DNA from 2 places in the Methyloferula stellata AR4 genome. Region 2 is predicted to be linked to the other one. Evidence: predicted binding sites of a transcription regulator. Region 2 holds the regulator's gene; the other holds the start of a gene.
The links. Region 2 encodes LexA, which represses DNA repair genes until DNA is damaged. Its sites were predicted from a motif close to TGTTCNNNNTGTGTTCNG; they were not measured.
Positions count from the first base shown of each region.

Region 1: the regulator LexA is predicted to act here: its motif matches at 1,924-1,941, upstream of A3OQ_RS0117100 (PA0069 family radical SAM protein).

Region 1 is NZ_ARWA01000001.1:3,461,879-3,469,096, reverse strand. It holds gene A3OQ_RS0117105 (hypothetical protein) at 171-701, shown strand; gene A3OQ_RS0117100 (PA0069 family radical SAM protein) at 726-1,871, opposite strand; gene A3OQ_RS22840 (hypothetical protein) at 2,009-2,527, shown strand; gene ypfJ (KPN_02809 family neutral zinc metallopeptidase) at 2,530-3,465, opposite strand; gene A3OQ_RS0117085 (glycosyltransferase) at 3,699-4,823, opposite strand; gene A3OQ_RS22835 (ArnT family glycosyltransferase) at 4,974-6,485, opposite strand; gene A3OQ_RS22830 (hypothetical protein) at 6,486-7,218, opposite strand, start outside.
Region 2 is NZ_ARWA01000001.1:2,503,367-2,510,584, reverse strand. It holds gene A3OQ_RS0112315 (sensor histidine kinase) at 321-962, opposite strand; gene A3OQ_RS0112310 (LuxR C-terminal-related transcriptional regulator) at 1,185-2,021, shown strand; gene lexA (transcriptional repressor LexA) at 2,266-2,982, shown strand; gene A3OQ_RS0112300 (MarR family winged helix-turn-helix transcriptional regulator) at 3,037-3,522, opposite strand; gene A3OQ_RS0112295 (quinone oxidoreductase family protein) at 3,584-4,546, shown strand; gene A3OQ_RS0112290 (ComEC/Rec2 family competence protein) at 4,552-6,831, opposite strand; gene gltX (glutamate--tRNA ligase) at 7,006-7,218, shown strand, end outside.

The sequences.
Region 1 (7,218 bases), 960 kb from region 2:
GCGGCGTTTTGATGTTTTTGGCTGGACCTGCCAAAAAGCCACGAAATGAGCTTAATAAGATTCGCGGATTTGACAGAGGGTCGCAAGCAAAGCTTTTGGGAAAACCAATCAAAATGTGGTTTTCCACTGCCAGATGACGCGGTGTGGGCGACCCGGATACGGAGACTGTGATGGGCGAAGAAGAAAAAGTCGTGACGGCTGAGCCGGTGGCCGGCGAGAAAACCGCAGGGCAGGCGGTGATGATTTCCCCGGCCAGCGAGCCCGACCAACTGGACAAGGCGGATAGCGAGCGTAATGCCGTCTTCGTCAAACTCGTCCGGGAAGACGGCGATATTATCGGGCTTGTCGCCTATTCGATCTATAAGCAAAACAAAGTCGACTGGCTGAATGCGTTTCAAAAGGCCCTGGGCCGCGGCCCGACCGACGCCGAGCTCAATTCTTATATTATCGGCGAGAGCACGCCGCGCCGCTTAGGCATTTACCGGCATCTTGCCGGCGCCACGCTCTCCGGCAATGGCCCCGACGCCGTTTCCGAGACCGCATGGCTCAGCAATTCGATCGCTGCGCGGCAAGGTGACCAGCGCAAACACGGCTGGGGCTGGATTCTCTCCTCGGTCCTGTCTTATGCGATCCTCGCCGCGGCGATTTTGATCGGCGTCTGGCTCGTCGCCCGCTACGGCCTGCCGGCGACGCGGTCCTAAATCCTCCCCGGGATCACGCTCCGGCTAAAACAGGCTCAATTGTTCCGCCCCGCGTTGCGGCGGAACAAAGAGGTCCGTGCGCAGCTTTTTCTTATTGCGGGTGAGGCCCAGCTTTTCCGAGGCTGCCTCGAACCGCCGGCCGATCATCCAGGCATAGGGCCCGGAGCCGGTCATGCGCTTGCCCCAGGTCGAATCATAGATCTTGCCGTCGCGCACGGAGCGGACGAGCGACAGGACATGGCGCAATTTGCCGGGGTAATGCGCAAGCAGCCATTCGCGGAAGAGATCGTGGAGTTCGAGCGGCAGGCGCAGCATCACATAGCCCGCCTCCGTGGCGCCCATCGCCTTGGCTCTCGTCAGGATCGTCTCGATCTCGGCATCGTTGATGGCTGGAATGATCGGCGCGACGAGCACCGCCGTCGGGATGCCCGCTTCCGATAATTGCTTGAGCGCGTCGAGGCGCTTTTCGGGCGCCGCCGCGCGCGGTTCCATCTTGCGTGCAAGCAAGGGGTCGAGCGTCGTCACCGACAGCGCGACTTTGACGAGACCCTGTTTGGCCATAGGCGCGAGCAGATCGAGATCGCGCAAAATCAGCGCCGACTTGGTGACGATCGCGACCGGGTGTTTGGTCCGATGCAGGACCTCCAAAACCCCGCGCATCACCCTTTGTTCGCGCTCGATCGGCTGATAGGGATCGGTATTGGTGCCGATCGCGATCACCTTCGGTTGATAGCGCGGGGCCGATAATTCGCGTTCGAGCAGGTTCGCGGCGCTAGCCTTGCTGAAGAGCTTGGTTTCGAAATCGAGGCCGGGCGAGAGCCCCATATAGGCATGGGTCGGCCGTGCGAAACAATAAATGCAGCCATGTTCACAGCCACGATAGGGATTGATCGAACGGTCGAAGGAAATATCGGGCGAGTCGTTTCGCGTGATGATATGGCGCGGACGCTCGATCGTGATTTCGGTCTTGAGCGGCGGCAGTTCCTCCGTAAGGTCCCAGCCGTCGTCTTCCGGCTGGCGCGACAAAGGCTCGAATCGGCCGCTTGCATTGCTGAGCGCGCCACGCCCGCGCCGCCGCGAATCGGCGCGCATTTCGCGCTCGGCCGCCGCCTGTTCGGCCGATACCGGCCCAGTGCTCCGGCTTGCCGCTTGAACTTGACTGGATGCCATGATCAATCCTTTCCAGCCCTTCAAAAGGACCGGTAACATAACGGGACAGATATAGAACAAAATAGGAACTGTCAAATTTAAACCTGTGGAAAACGGGAATTACTTGTCACGATCAAGCTCGGTTTGGTGAGTCGGCAATGGCCTCAGCAATTGTTTTTCTCAGCGGAAAAGACGCTGAAGGCGGGCGGCAGGACCCGGCTTTGGCCTTCACCCGCAGCCTAGGCGCTCTCGTGCCCGCCGCAGTGGCTGGGCTCATCCGAGACGTGACGATCGCGGGATTGCCGCGGCAGGGGCTCGGCACCATCGCAGATCACGCCGGCTGCGGCTTTGTCGAGGCGGATGCGCCGGATGATTGGCTGCGCGAGGCCCTGGCCTTGGCCAAAGGGCCAGATTGTCTGCTTGTGCGGGCGGGTTTCGTGCCGGGCCTGGGCTTCATCGAAGAGCTGCGCGATTTGGAACATCGTCCAAACGCGCGGGGAGTCTTCCGCGCTGAGCCGGCCGCTTGGCACCAGCGGCTTGCGCCGAGGCTGGCACCCGTCGCCGCGGCCATAGCGCCTCTGGATCTATGGCGTGCGCAGGAGCGCACTGATTTTCAGCGCATGGCGCGCGGCCTCAACGGCCGCACGCTGCGCACCAGAATGCACCGGGTCGGCTGAGCCTATTCGCTCGCCCGCGAAAACGTATTGCAGGAATCGATCTGGCCGGACTTCAACCCGGTTTCCAGCCATTGCTGTCGTTGCGCTGCCGAACCATGGGTGAAGGAATCAGGCACCGCATAGCCTTGCGAGGCCTTTTCCAGCCGGTCGTCGCCGATCGCCTGCGCGGTTGCGATCGCCTTCTCGACATCGCCCGCCTGCAGGACATGATATTTGGCGTTGGCATTATTGGCCCAGACGCCTGCGAGGCAATCGGCCATGAGCTCGGTGCGCACCGAAAGCGCATTCGCCTGCGTCTTGCTGCCGGAGCGGGCTTCCGCCGCCTGAACCTTTGACAGAATCCCGAGCTGATCTTGAATGTGATGGCCGATCTCATGCGCGATCACATAGGCATAGGCGAAATCGCCGCCGCCGCCATATTTGGTCTTCATGTCGCGGAAGAAGGATGTGTCGAGATAGACCCTTTGATCCTTCGGACAATAGAAGGGACCCATCGCGGCTCTGGCGCCGCCGCAGGCCGAATCCGTCGCACCGTTGAAGAGCACGAGCTTCGGCGGCACATATTTGATGCCCTTTTGCGCCGGCAGCACATCCGACCAGACATCTTCGGTCTGCGCCAGAATGGCGGCGACGAATTGGCCGATCTGATCGCTCGGCGCGCCGGTCGTGCGCGACGGGTGCGTGCTCTGGCCGGGTTGAATCTGGCTCTGCTGCACCGACCCCTGGCGCGCATTGTTCAGCATTTCGGCGCCGCCGATCAGCAGTCTCGGATCGATGCCGAGCGCCCAGCCGATCAGGCCCAAGACCACGATGGCGCCAAGGCCGAGATGGCCCGTGCCGATCCCGGTGCCGCCGAAGCCGCCGCCGCCGTCGCCCGCATATTGTTCGTTGCGCCGGTCCTCGACATTGTCCGAGCGGCGATAGTCTTCCCATTCCATGGCGGGCTCCGGGCAAGAGCGGGATGAGGAAAAGTGTGAGCGGTTTTCCGCTCGCATCCCGCTCTAAGTTATTAGAATCGATCACGTTCATGATTTTTGATTGATTCAATCAAAAATCATCGTGATCTAAGGTGCTGGAGCCTTTCATTATAATATCGAAGCGCTTTTGTCGCCTCCGGCGCGAGGTGCCGGACGAGCACCGTCAGCCGAGCCTTTTTCTTGAATGGGTCTTCTCAGCGCTTCCAAGTCAGCACGGAAGAAGCGACGTAATTCCATAGCGAGCCGACCACGGCGCCGACGGTACCGGCTATCCACCATTCTCCGCCACCGGCCAGGATCATCGAGCCGACCTGGACATTGGCGGCACCGCCAAGGCTGCAGGAGAGGTAGAAGGTCAAAAGGCCCTGTATCAGAGCTAAGCCATGCAGGCGGCGGTCGCGATAGGTGAAGAGATTGTTGAGCAGGAAATTGAACGTCATCGCGCAGCAGACGGCGATCGTCTGGGCGGCCCAGAACGGCAATGAGCTCGCGATCATGAGGATCGCGAGTATGGCCAGATTGACGACCAGCCCCAACGCGCCGACGCCGAGAAACATCATCAGCCGTAACGGAACATATTTTCCGATCGTCTTGTCGGCGAGCAGCAGGGCATATTCGAAGGCGATCGCCGCATCGAGCTTGCTCTGGCCCGCGAGTCGAGGCCGGAATTGATAGGGCTCCTCGCAGACCTTGAGGGGCTTCGGCGCGGAAGCGACGATATCGAGCATGATCTTATAGCCGAGGCTCGAAAGATTTGGCAGCGACGCCAAGAAAGCATCGCGGCGAATGGCGAAGAAGCCGCTCATCGGATCGCTGAGCCGCACTTTGAGAAGGGTGGACGCGAGATGCGTCGCGAAACGGCTCATCCGGAGTCGCGCGTGCTCCCAACCATTGGTAGTGCCGCCCTCGGCATAGCGCGTGCCGACAGCGATGTCGGCGCCATCGTCGGTAACGGCTTTGAGCAGCCGCGGAAGAACGCGTTCGTCATGTTGAAGATCGGCATCGATCACCGCGAGCACAGGAGCCACGCTTGCGAGCATGCCTTCGACCACGGCCGTCGAAAGGCCACGGCGGCCGACGCGCCGGATCATCCGCACGCGTGGATCAATGAGGGCGATTGCGGTGAGGACCGAGACGGTGTCATCGGTCGATCCGTCATCGACGAAGATCGCTTCCCAAGCGATGCCTTGCAGCGCGACCGCAAGCCGCTCGACCAGCGGTCCGACATTCTCGCCCTCGTTGAAGGTCGGCACAATGACCGCAAGTTGCAGCGATTGCGGTGCAAGGGCGACGAATTGGGCGGGAGCAAGGGCAAGCAAGGAGGAACTCCACGGAATGGAGCCACTCTATGGACGAGCCCTTGACGGAGAATTAATCAGAACCTGTGTTTTTGGGACATCAACTGCAAAAGCAGGGCGAGCAGTTTTTGGAATAAAACACGCGTTTAAACAAAAGGATAGCCATCGATTTCAGTGGGCCATCCCCGGCCGCGGCAGCAGGTCCTTGCGCGCGTAGAGCACTTGCTGGCGCCCGGCGACTGCGTCGGGCAGCGTCGCAATGCGTTGGTAGCCGCTCGCGAGAGCTGCATCGAGCATGGCCGCGGTGACGCGATTGCGCGGTTGGACAAGCGGCTTGTCGGCGACGAAGATCGCTGAAGGCCGCGCCGCCAGCAAATCCGCCATGGCCTCAGTGGCATGTGTCGCATCCGCTTCGGCCGCCTCGTTGAGATGCCCCGGGAACACATAGCGCGTCGGCAGACATGAACGGGTGAGCAGATAGACGATGGGCGGCCCGTCGTTCAGATAGATGCAGCCGCGCGCCGCATAGGGGCGTGCCGCCTCGACCATGGCCGAAACGCTCCGTTCGTCGCTTTGCTTCGAACCGGTCGGGGGAAACCCTGTCGCTTGGATACAGACGTAAGCGAAAAATGCGATCGCAGCTGGACCCGCGACCGATGTTTCCAGCAGCGGCGCGCAGACGATCGTCGCCGGCACAAGCAGCGGCAGCGCATAATGGAAATAATAGCCGCCGACCGAGAAAAAATCGGCGATGGCGAAGATCGTCCAGAGCAGCAGGAAAAAGATGGGTGCGCCGGTCGCTCGATGGCGCATCAACAGGGGCAAAGAAAACACCATCACCAGCAGAAGCGGCGCGAGCCGCACGGCGCTATCTTTCAGAAAGACGAGATCCGAAAATCCGGCCGGTTCGTGCTTCAGAAAGATGGAGGTAAAATTGGCTTGCACGAACGCTTGACCATGCCCCATCGCGGCATAGACGCCTGCGGCCAGCACAGTCGGCGTAAGCGCGGCAGCTATCCAAATCCCCGCCTGAGATGCGATGCGCGTGAAGGAAGCGCCACTGCGTCTGACGAGCACGATGAGCCAGAGGCCGAAGGCGCAGCCATCGATGGCGGCAGTATATTTCACCTGAATGGCAAGCCCCGCCCATAACATGCTGCACAAGGCATGTTTGCGTAAGCCGCCAGCATCGGGGGCCTCGTCGGCGCGCAGAACTTCCAGCGCGCCGAGCGCCAAAAACAGATTGTAGAAGACCGCCGATTGGCCGCCGTCGCCGCGCAGCACCGGCAGATAAAGCAGATAGGCTATGCCGGCCAGCCAGGCGCCGCGCAGAGTGGCAAAGCGCCGCGCGATCAGAACGATGACGAATGCCGTCATGGTCGCAAAGAGCGTTGCGCCGACTTGATAGGCGACGATCCCGTCCGGGCTCAGAGGCCGCAAGGCGGCATAGATCAGAAACAGAAGAATGGGCTTCCGATCCCAAATATCGACATAGGGCAAAGCCCCATGCCACATGCGATCGGCAACGAGCAGATAAAACTGTTCATCCGTTTCGATGGCCGGATCGCCGAAGAGACCGGCGCGCGTGGCAAGCGCGACCGCCAGCAAGCTCAGGACGATCCACACCGTCGCATGCGACGTGCGGTCGATCGAGCTTTTCAGGGGCGCGGAAGAGGTTGCCATCTATTCGGCATGGTCTTTTTGTGGCGCAAGCAGATCCTTGCGCGCGTAGAGACCCTGCCGATGTCCTGGAATGACATCCGGCACGGTCGCGACGCGTCGATAGCCGCGCGCGATGGCGTCGTCCAGCATAGCGCCTGTTGGCGTCTGCGGAGCAGGCGGCCTGTCCACGACGAAAATGGCCGAAGGCCGCGATGCAATGAGATCCGCCATGGAGCTGATGGCATGTGTCGCCCCCGCTTCGGAAGGTTCTGCGAGATGCGCCGGAAAAGGATAGCGCGTCGGCAGGCAGGATTGCGTCAGCGTATAGACGATCACGGGCCCGTCATGCATGTAGATGCAGCCCTGCGCCGCATAGGGGCGTGCGGCTTCGACCATAGCCGCGACGCCTTGCTCGTGCGCTTGCCGCGTGGTGGTTGAAAAGAAATTCATGGCAAGCAGTGCGGCCCATCCAAAGAGCGCCATGCCCGCGACGCCGCCGACGGGGGTTCCGAGCAGCGGTGCGCATAGAACCATCATCGGCAAGGTCATAGGCAGAGCGTAATGATCGAAATAATTGCCGATCGCGAAGAAGTCGGCGATGGCGAAGATCGTCCAGAGCAGCAAGAAAGCGAGCGGCGCGCCCGCCGCCCGGCGGCGGATCAACAAAGGCAGCGAAAAGGCCGCGACGAAGAGGAGGGGCGCGAGTTTCATTCCGCTCAGCCACAGCACGTCGGCGGCCGGAAAATCCGCCGGC
Region 2 (7,218 bases):
CGCAAACTGATCGTTACGCTCACCGCAACAGCCGCGATTTTGATAAGTGGAATGCCAGCAGGTGCCCAAACGTTACGTGGCGCCGCGAATGTCGTGGGAACCGCGCGCAATTATACGCCAGTCGAAGAAGCCGCCTGCCGGGGATGGGGCCGCTGGTGCGGTCCGGGCTATGTCAGGGCCTGCGGTCCGTATCGCTGCTGGTGTCGACCCTGCTGGTAGTCGATCCGCGGCGACGCCGCGCAGTTCAATAATGTGTTGCCGGGGGCCGCCGCAAGGCGGCCTTCGTATGCGCGGGTGACGGCATTCCGCCGCGTAAGGTTTCAAACGCCGGTGCGCATCTCGGCGCTGCAGGGATTCATGGCGAGCAACGGAAGCCGTATCCGTGCGATCGTTCCCGGAAATCCGTTCTCGATTTCCATTTGTGCGCCGATGGCGGCGCTCAATCGTTTCATTATGTTCAGCCCGAGGCCCTCGGATTTCAGCGCCTCTTGCGGCAAGCCCGTACCATTATCCGAGATAGTCAGTTCCGCCTCGGGACCCTTGCGTTTGAATTTGATTTGGACACGCCCTTCGACGTCGCCGAGGTGGTGCTTAACGCTATTGGTCACCAGCTCCTGGACGATCAAAGCCAGCGTGGACGAAACGCCTGGGCTCAAGTCGATGGAATCAACATCGGCTTCGATGCGAACCGTTTGATCCTTGAGCACGGATTGCCAGCTTTCTACAAACTCGGTGAGGTAATGACCGAAATTTGTTTCTCCATAACATTGCAGGCGTCGTTGAAGGACACAGATGGTTAGAAGAATATCGTTGATCCACGCCAATTGATCCCGCGCCGAGGGATCGGCTGTTTGGTTGAGCTTAAGACGAACGAGGCTCATGACGAGCTGAAAGGTATTCGCGCTTCTATGTTCCGTTTCCACCAATTGAAGCACGAAATCGCTTTCGGTGAGATTCATCATTTTGCCTGCTCCAATCTGTGGCATGAAAGTGCCGTAGCACGTCAACAATCGCGTCCTCCCCCTTGAGCTAGATCAAGGATGAAAGACGAGTTCTCATGTTGACTGCGATCGGTGCAATAGGCCGAAAGGACTGTTATAAGCCTTGGCTGATGCGCTGGGCGAATGCCGCTTTTTAATAAAATGCAATGCATTCATCTCGGTGCTGTCTGTGGATCCGCTCCAATGTCTGATCACTTGAATGAGACAGACGCAGCCGGGGCCTTTCAGGCGCTGAAAGCGCTACCCGTAAGCGCGGTCATTCTCGATGCCACCGGGCGGATCATATCGGTCAACGACACATGGAAAGAGTTCGCCCGTAAAAATGGGCTGCATATGCCGGATTTCGGAATTGGCACGAACTATTTTCAATATTGCCAATTTGACGGACCGCAGGCACCGCGGCTCGTCGAGGATCTTCGAGAGTTGCTGGCAGGCCGGATCGATGTCCTGACCTTCATCTATCCCTGCCATTCGTCGAGCGAGCAAAGATGGTATTCGCTCATCGGATTGCCGCTCTCGCTCGATCGGCCGACAGGAGTTGCGCTCCTGCATGTCAATCTCACGGACATGCTTCCGCATTTGACCCATGCGCGTCCGATCCTGGTCGAGCCCGACCCGAGCGCTGGTTCGGTAACGATCAGCGACGCCATCGAGCACTCGGTTTCACAGACGCTCGCCTCGCAATTAAGTCAGATGATCGAAGGACAGTTCACCGCTCCGCCTTCGCTTGAAAACGGAGAAAAGCCCTGCGCGCCCGATGAGGCTCTTGGCTCGCTCCTGAGCGAACGTCAGATGCAGGTTCTCCGTCTCCTCGGAGAAGGCAAGACGAACAAGGAGATCGCCGCGGCTCTCTTTCGCTCGCCCTATACGATCAAGCTACATGTATCGGCGATCTTGCAACGCTTGAAACTCAGGAGCCGGACCGAGGCGGCGCTTCTGGCCTCAAGACTGCTCGAAGCGGATGCGCCCGATCTGAATCAGGGGCGTCTCAAGTCGTGGATCAAGACGGACGCGGCGTAATCCTCAAGACTGGCTTATGCTAAAAGGCGAAGCGCGACCGGAGAACCGCGTAAAGCTCGCGCTTGGCTGATGCCCAAGCGTTGCCGGCGCGCGGCTGAAGCCCATATCCACCCCTTGCACAGCGTTGAGAGAACATATAGAGTACGTTCACTCTTTGTTTAAGGCTCTTTGAGTCTATGGAGGGGATGCGGCGCTTGATTCGAGCGTGTGCGGAAGGCGACGCCGCCTAGGGGATTAGGAACAGATGCTCACTAAGAAGCAGAACGAATTGCTGCGTTTCATCCACGAACGCCTGAAGGAGACCGGCGTGCCGCCCTCCTTCGACGAGATGAAGGACGCGCTCGATCTGCGGTCCAAATCCGGCATTCACCGGCTGATCCTCGCGCTTGAGGAGCGTGGCTTCATTCGCCGCCTGCCGAACCGCGCGCGGGCTCTCGAAATTCTGCGCCTGCCCGATTCCTCTTCACCGCCGTCTCCGTCGCGCGGCAAAAAATTCGAGCCAAGCGTGATCGAAGGCAATCTCGGCCGGGTCCATGCGATCGCGAGCCCGGCTTTGCCCGATGATGATTTCAGCCGCTCCGTCATCGCGATCCCTGTGATGGGACGGATCGCGGCGGGCACGCCGATCACCGCGCTACAGACCCGCAGCCATACGATCAGCCTGCCGCCCGACATGCTCTCGCCCGGCGAACATTATGCGCTTGAAGTGCGCGGCGATTCGATGATCGAGGCCGGCATTTTCGATGCCGACACCGTGGTCATCCGCAAGCAGGAGACAGCCGAGACCGGCGATATCATCGTGGCGCTCATCGACGACGAGGAAGCCACCTTGAAGCGCTTGCGCAAGCGCGGCGCCTCGATCGCGCTCGAAGCCGCCAATCCGGCCTATGAGACGCGCATCTTCGGGCCAGACCGCGTGCGCATCCAAGGCAAGCTGGTGGGTCTGCTGCGGCGGTATTGACGCCATTTCCTTCTCCCCGGCTGCGGGAGAAGGAGGGCCGCGACGCTCCAGAAATTATAGATCAGGCGGATCGTCCTTCACAGCATCGGCGAACTTCCGAGTGAGGCGAACGAACTCGCTGATATCCTGCGCGTCCCATGTCTTAAAAATCGCGCGGCCGATCCGGTCGCGCGCCGCATCGACAAGATCGGTCATGGCCTTGCCTTTTGGCGTGATGACGGCTTCGCGCACGCGCCGGTCGGCGGCGCTCTCCTGACGTTCGACAAGGCCAAGGCTTTCGAGCTTGGCGACCTGCCGGCTGACCGTCGTGTAATCGCGCCCGGCTCTGTCGGCCAAGTCCACGACTCCGATCGGGCCGAACCGTTCGATGCCGACCAATAGCGGAAACAACGCCCGGTCGAGCGGAATCCCAGCTTCCTTGATGAGGAATTCATCGCGCTGCGGCCGGTTCATGGCGCTGACAATATCCAGCAAAGCGTCATGGAACTGCCTGAGCTGCGCGCTAATATGTGTATTTTGCACTCTTTTGCTTGACGGCATCGGCGGCCTCTCATATATGTGTATTATGCACATAATAAGCGCATATGGAAAGGCAAACATCTTGAAAGCTGCACTCGTGAAGGGCGCCGGGCTGATTCCGGTTTATGGAGATTTCGCCGATCCCGCGCCGTCCGATGGCGAAAGCCGCATCGCTGTGAGCGCCGCCGCTCTCAGCCCTGTCGTGAAAAGTCGCGCATCGGGGACGCATTACAGCTCGTCGCAGCGGTTTCCTTTTGGTGTGGGAATAGATGGCGTGGGCCGGCTCGACGACGGCCGCAGGGTCTATTTTGTCATGCCGCGCGCGCCTTATGGCAGCATGGCCGAACGGACAGTGGCGCCCTCCGCCCAATGCCTCGCCATCCCCGACGAGCTCGACGATGTGACGGCGGCAGCTATCGCCAATCCCGGCATGTCGTCATGGGCAGCCTTTGTCGAACGCGCAAAACTAAAAGCTGGGGAGACAGTGCTGGTCAATGGCGCGACCGGCACCGCGGGGCGTCTCGCCGTCCAGATCGCGAAATATCTCGGCGCGAAGAAGGTCGTTGCGACGGGCCGCAACGCCGATGCTTTAAAATCCATCGCGGCGCTTGGAGCCGATATCACGATACCGCTCGCCGCAGATGACGCCGCCTTGGAAGACGAGCTCAAGATGCAGTTCGCGCAAGGCGTCGACGTCGTTATCGATTATTTATGGGGAAGAAGCGCCGAGCGTCTGCTGATCGCCGGGGCGAAAGCCGGGCTCGATGCAATACCGATCCGCTTCGTTCAGGTCGGCTCCGCCAGCGGGTCGGACATCGCCTTGCCGAGCGCGGCTCTGCGGTCTTCTGCAATCGAGCTGATGGGCAGCGGCATCGGGAGTATCCCACTCGATCGCTTCGTCAATGCGATCGGCAATCTCCTCCATGCGGCCGTACCGGGCGGCTTTCAGATCGCCACCAATCCTATTCCGCTATCGGATGTCGAAGACGCGTGGTCGCGTGACGATAGCAAAGGGCGCATCGTATTCACCTCCGCGCCTGCATAAGACATCTATTGCTCGAAAGCATCGCCGCCGCTTTCGATCGCGTCTTCGTCGTCGCGATTGGTCAGGGGAGACGCCTTTCCCCAATGTTGCGGCGGAGGCCGCGACCAAGGGCGGTCTTCGCCCGGTGCCCGCGCGGTGCGCATCAGCAAGCTGTCGCCCACGATCTTCAATGTGAGAGCGCCCGTATCTCTCAATCGGTCGCGGTCGATAATGAGCGGCGCGGCGCAGCCGCCCGGCGCAAAGAGCGGCGTCACGATCACCGCCGCGCGCGTACAGTCCTCGGCGAAAGCCTGTTTGTCGGTGACGAGCGAAACCGCGCGGCCGTCCTTCAGATGGCCCACGCAACCCCATTTGTCGCAAGCCTCTTTCTGAACGGCGGCGCGCGCAAGACGCCCGTCGGCGTCGGCGCGCAGCCATTGTTCGGCGGCAAAGGCGCTTGGCCTGCGGCCGATGACGGCGAGCTGGCCATCGGCGCCGCGCAGCGCCGCGGCATCGCCCGAAGGCGCAATGGCCATGTCGAAATCGGGGCCGGAGACCGCGCCGCTGAGCCCAATCAAGATCAAGGGAATGGCGCTCAGCCGGAAGATCATGCTGCGCCAGATCACGGCCGACAACACGCCGAGCGCCAGAAACACGATGGCCCATGGCGCGAAGGCCGGCAGATGGATCGTCGAGCCTGGCAGCGCACCGATGAGCCTGGCCGCCCACATGATGAAGCCGACGCCTGCGCCAACAAAATGCCAGACCCAGGCATCGAGCCCGAGCGGATAGAGCAGCGTGCCGAGCAGCGCGCCGGGCACTGCGAACATTTCGATGATGAGCAAAGTCAGCGGATTGCCGATGAGCACATAAGGGCTCAGCTCGTGAAAATTATAGGCCATGAAAGAGGCCGTCGCGGAGGTTGCGCAGAAGGTGGCAAACAAAAGCGCACCCGGGCCGTGCCGCAGCCAGTCGCGCAACGGCGCGAGCCGCGCCCATAGGTCTCCGTCGCGCACGGGAATGGCCGTGTGGGAAACCCGGTCGTCGCGCTCGCGCGAGAGGCTCGCCATGCGCGCCTCATAGACGGCGACGAGCGCCGCGACCGCGGCGAAAGACAATTGAAAGCTCGCGCCCAAAATGGCTTCCGGCTCGATGAGCATCACGGTTAGCGCGGCGAAAGCGAGATTGCGCATCGTCAGCGCCTGCCGGTCGAAGATGACGGCGGCGAGCATGATCGTGGTCATGATCAGAGCGCGCTCGGTGCCGACACGCGAGCCGGTCGCAATATCGTAGAAAATGGCGCCCGCGATGGCCGCCGCCGCGGCCCATTTTTTTATCGGCTGCCGTAAGGCAAGCGCCGGCGACAAGGCAAGGATGCGCCGCAGGCCGACGAAGAAAATCGCCGCGACAAGCGTCATCTGCACGCCGGAAATCGTGATGATGTGAAATATGCCCGCCTCGCGGATCACTTCCTTGGCATCGTCGGACAGAAGATCGCGCTTGCCCGTCACCATGGCCGCGGCGATGGCGCCCGCATCGCCGGTGACGATCTGATCGACGCGGCGCGCCAGAGCATTTCGGCCGCGATCGATCGCGCTCGTTGCTGCCATCAGCAGGCCCTGTGGCGCAGGCGGCTGCACGACGCTGATGACGCCAAGCACATTACCGACGCCGCCAAGCCGCATGAACCAGGCATCGCGGGCAAAATCATACCCCCCTGGAAGGCTTGCATGAGATGGCGGCAGGAGCCGCGCCTTCAGATGGACATAGGTGCCGGCCTCAAAGGGAGGCGTGCGGCGGATGGTGAGACGGACGCGATAGGGCATCTCGGCCGGTTTCAGGCCATCCGCCGAAGTCAGACGCAGCAGAAACCTTGCGCCTTCTCGGCGAAAATCCATTTCCTCTATGAAGCCTTCGAGCGTGGCAATGCGGATATGATCGAGCACGGGAGCCGCGACCCGCGCCGAGCGCCAGCCGGCCGAAACGAGCCCAAGGCAAATCGCGCAAAGCGCGATCAGCGGTATAAAGAGAAGGCGGTTGCCGCGCGCAAACCAGGACGCGAGCGCGAAACCCGCCGTGAGCGCTGCCGCGAAACCGAGCGAAGGCTCGCGATCGGCTTCAAGATAGAAAACGACGCCGGCACCGACGGCGACGGGTATCCAGAGAAAAAGCCGTCTCTGCGCGATCTCCTCTGCGAAGGCGCTTCGCAGCGCCGCCGACAGAAAAGAAAAGCGCCGCCACCGCACGGCGAAGGTCTGGCCGGCGGCAAAACGTCTCTTCGCGGCGGCTGATGCCGAATCCCCCATAACCCACTCGGGCGCAAACAATTGACTCAAAAGAGCGCAACAAGGGCTTCAAATATAAGGTGATCCGCCAAAACCCTTTGCTTTCGCGCCAGCCATGCTACACGACCGCGAGCGCGAAGCGAGCCAAAAGCTTCGTTTTTTGCATCGGTTTTGAGCCTCTCAGGAAAGTCCCGGATGTCCGACCCCGTGGTCACGCGTTTTGCTCCGTCGCCGACGGGATTTCTTCACATCGGCGGCGCGCGGACGGCTTTGTTCAATTGGCTCTATGCCTGCAACACCGGCGGCAAGATGCTGCTGCGCATTGAGGACACGGATCGGGAACGCTCGACCGATGCCGCCATCGCCGCCATTCTCGACGGGCTGTCCTGGCTCGGTCTGACCTGGGAC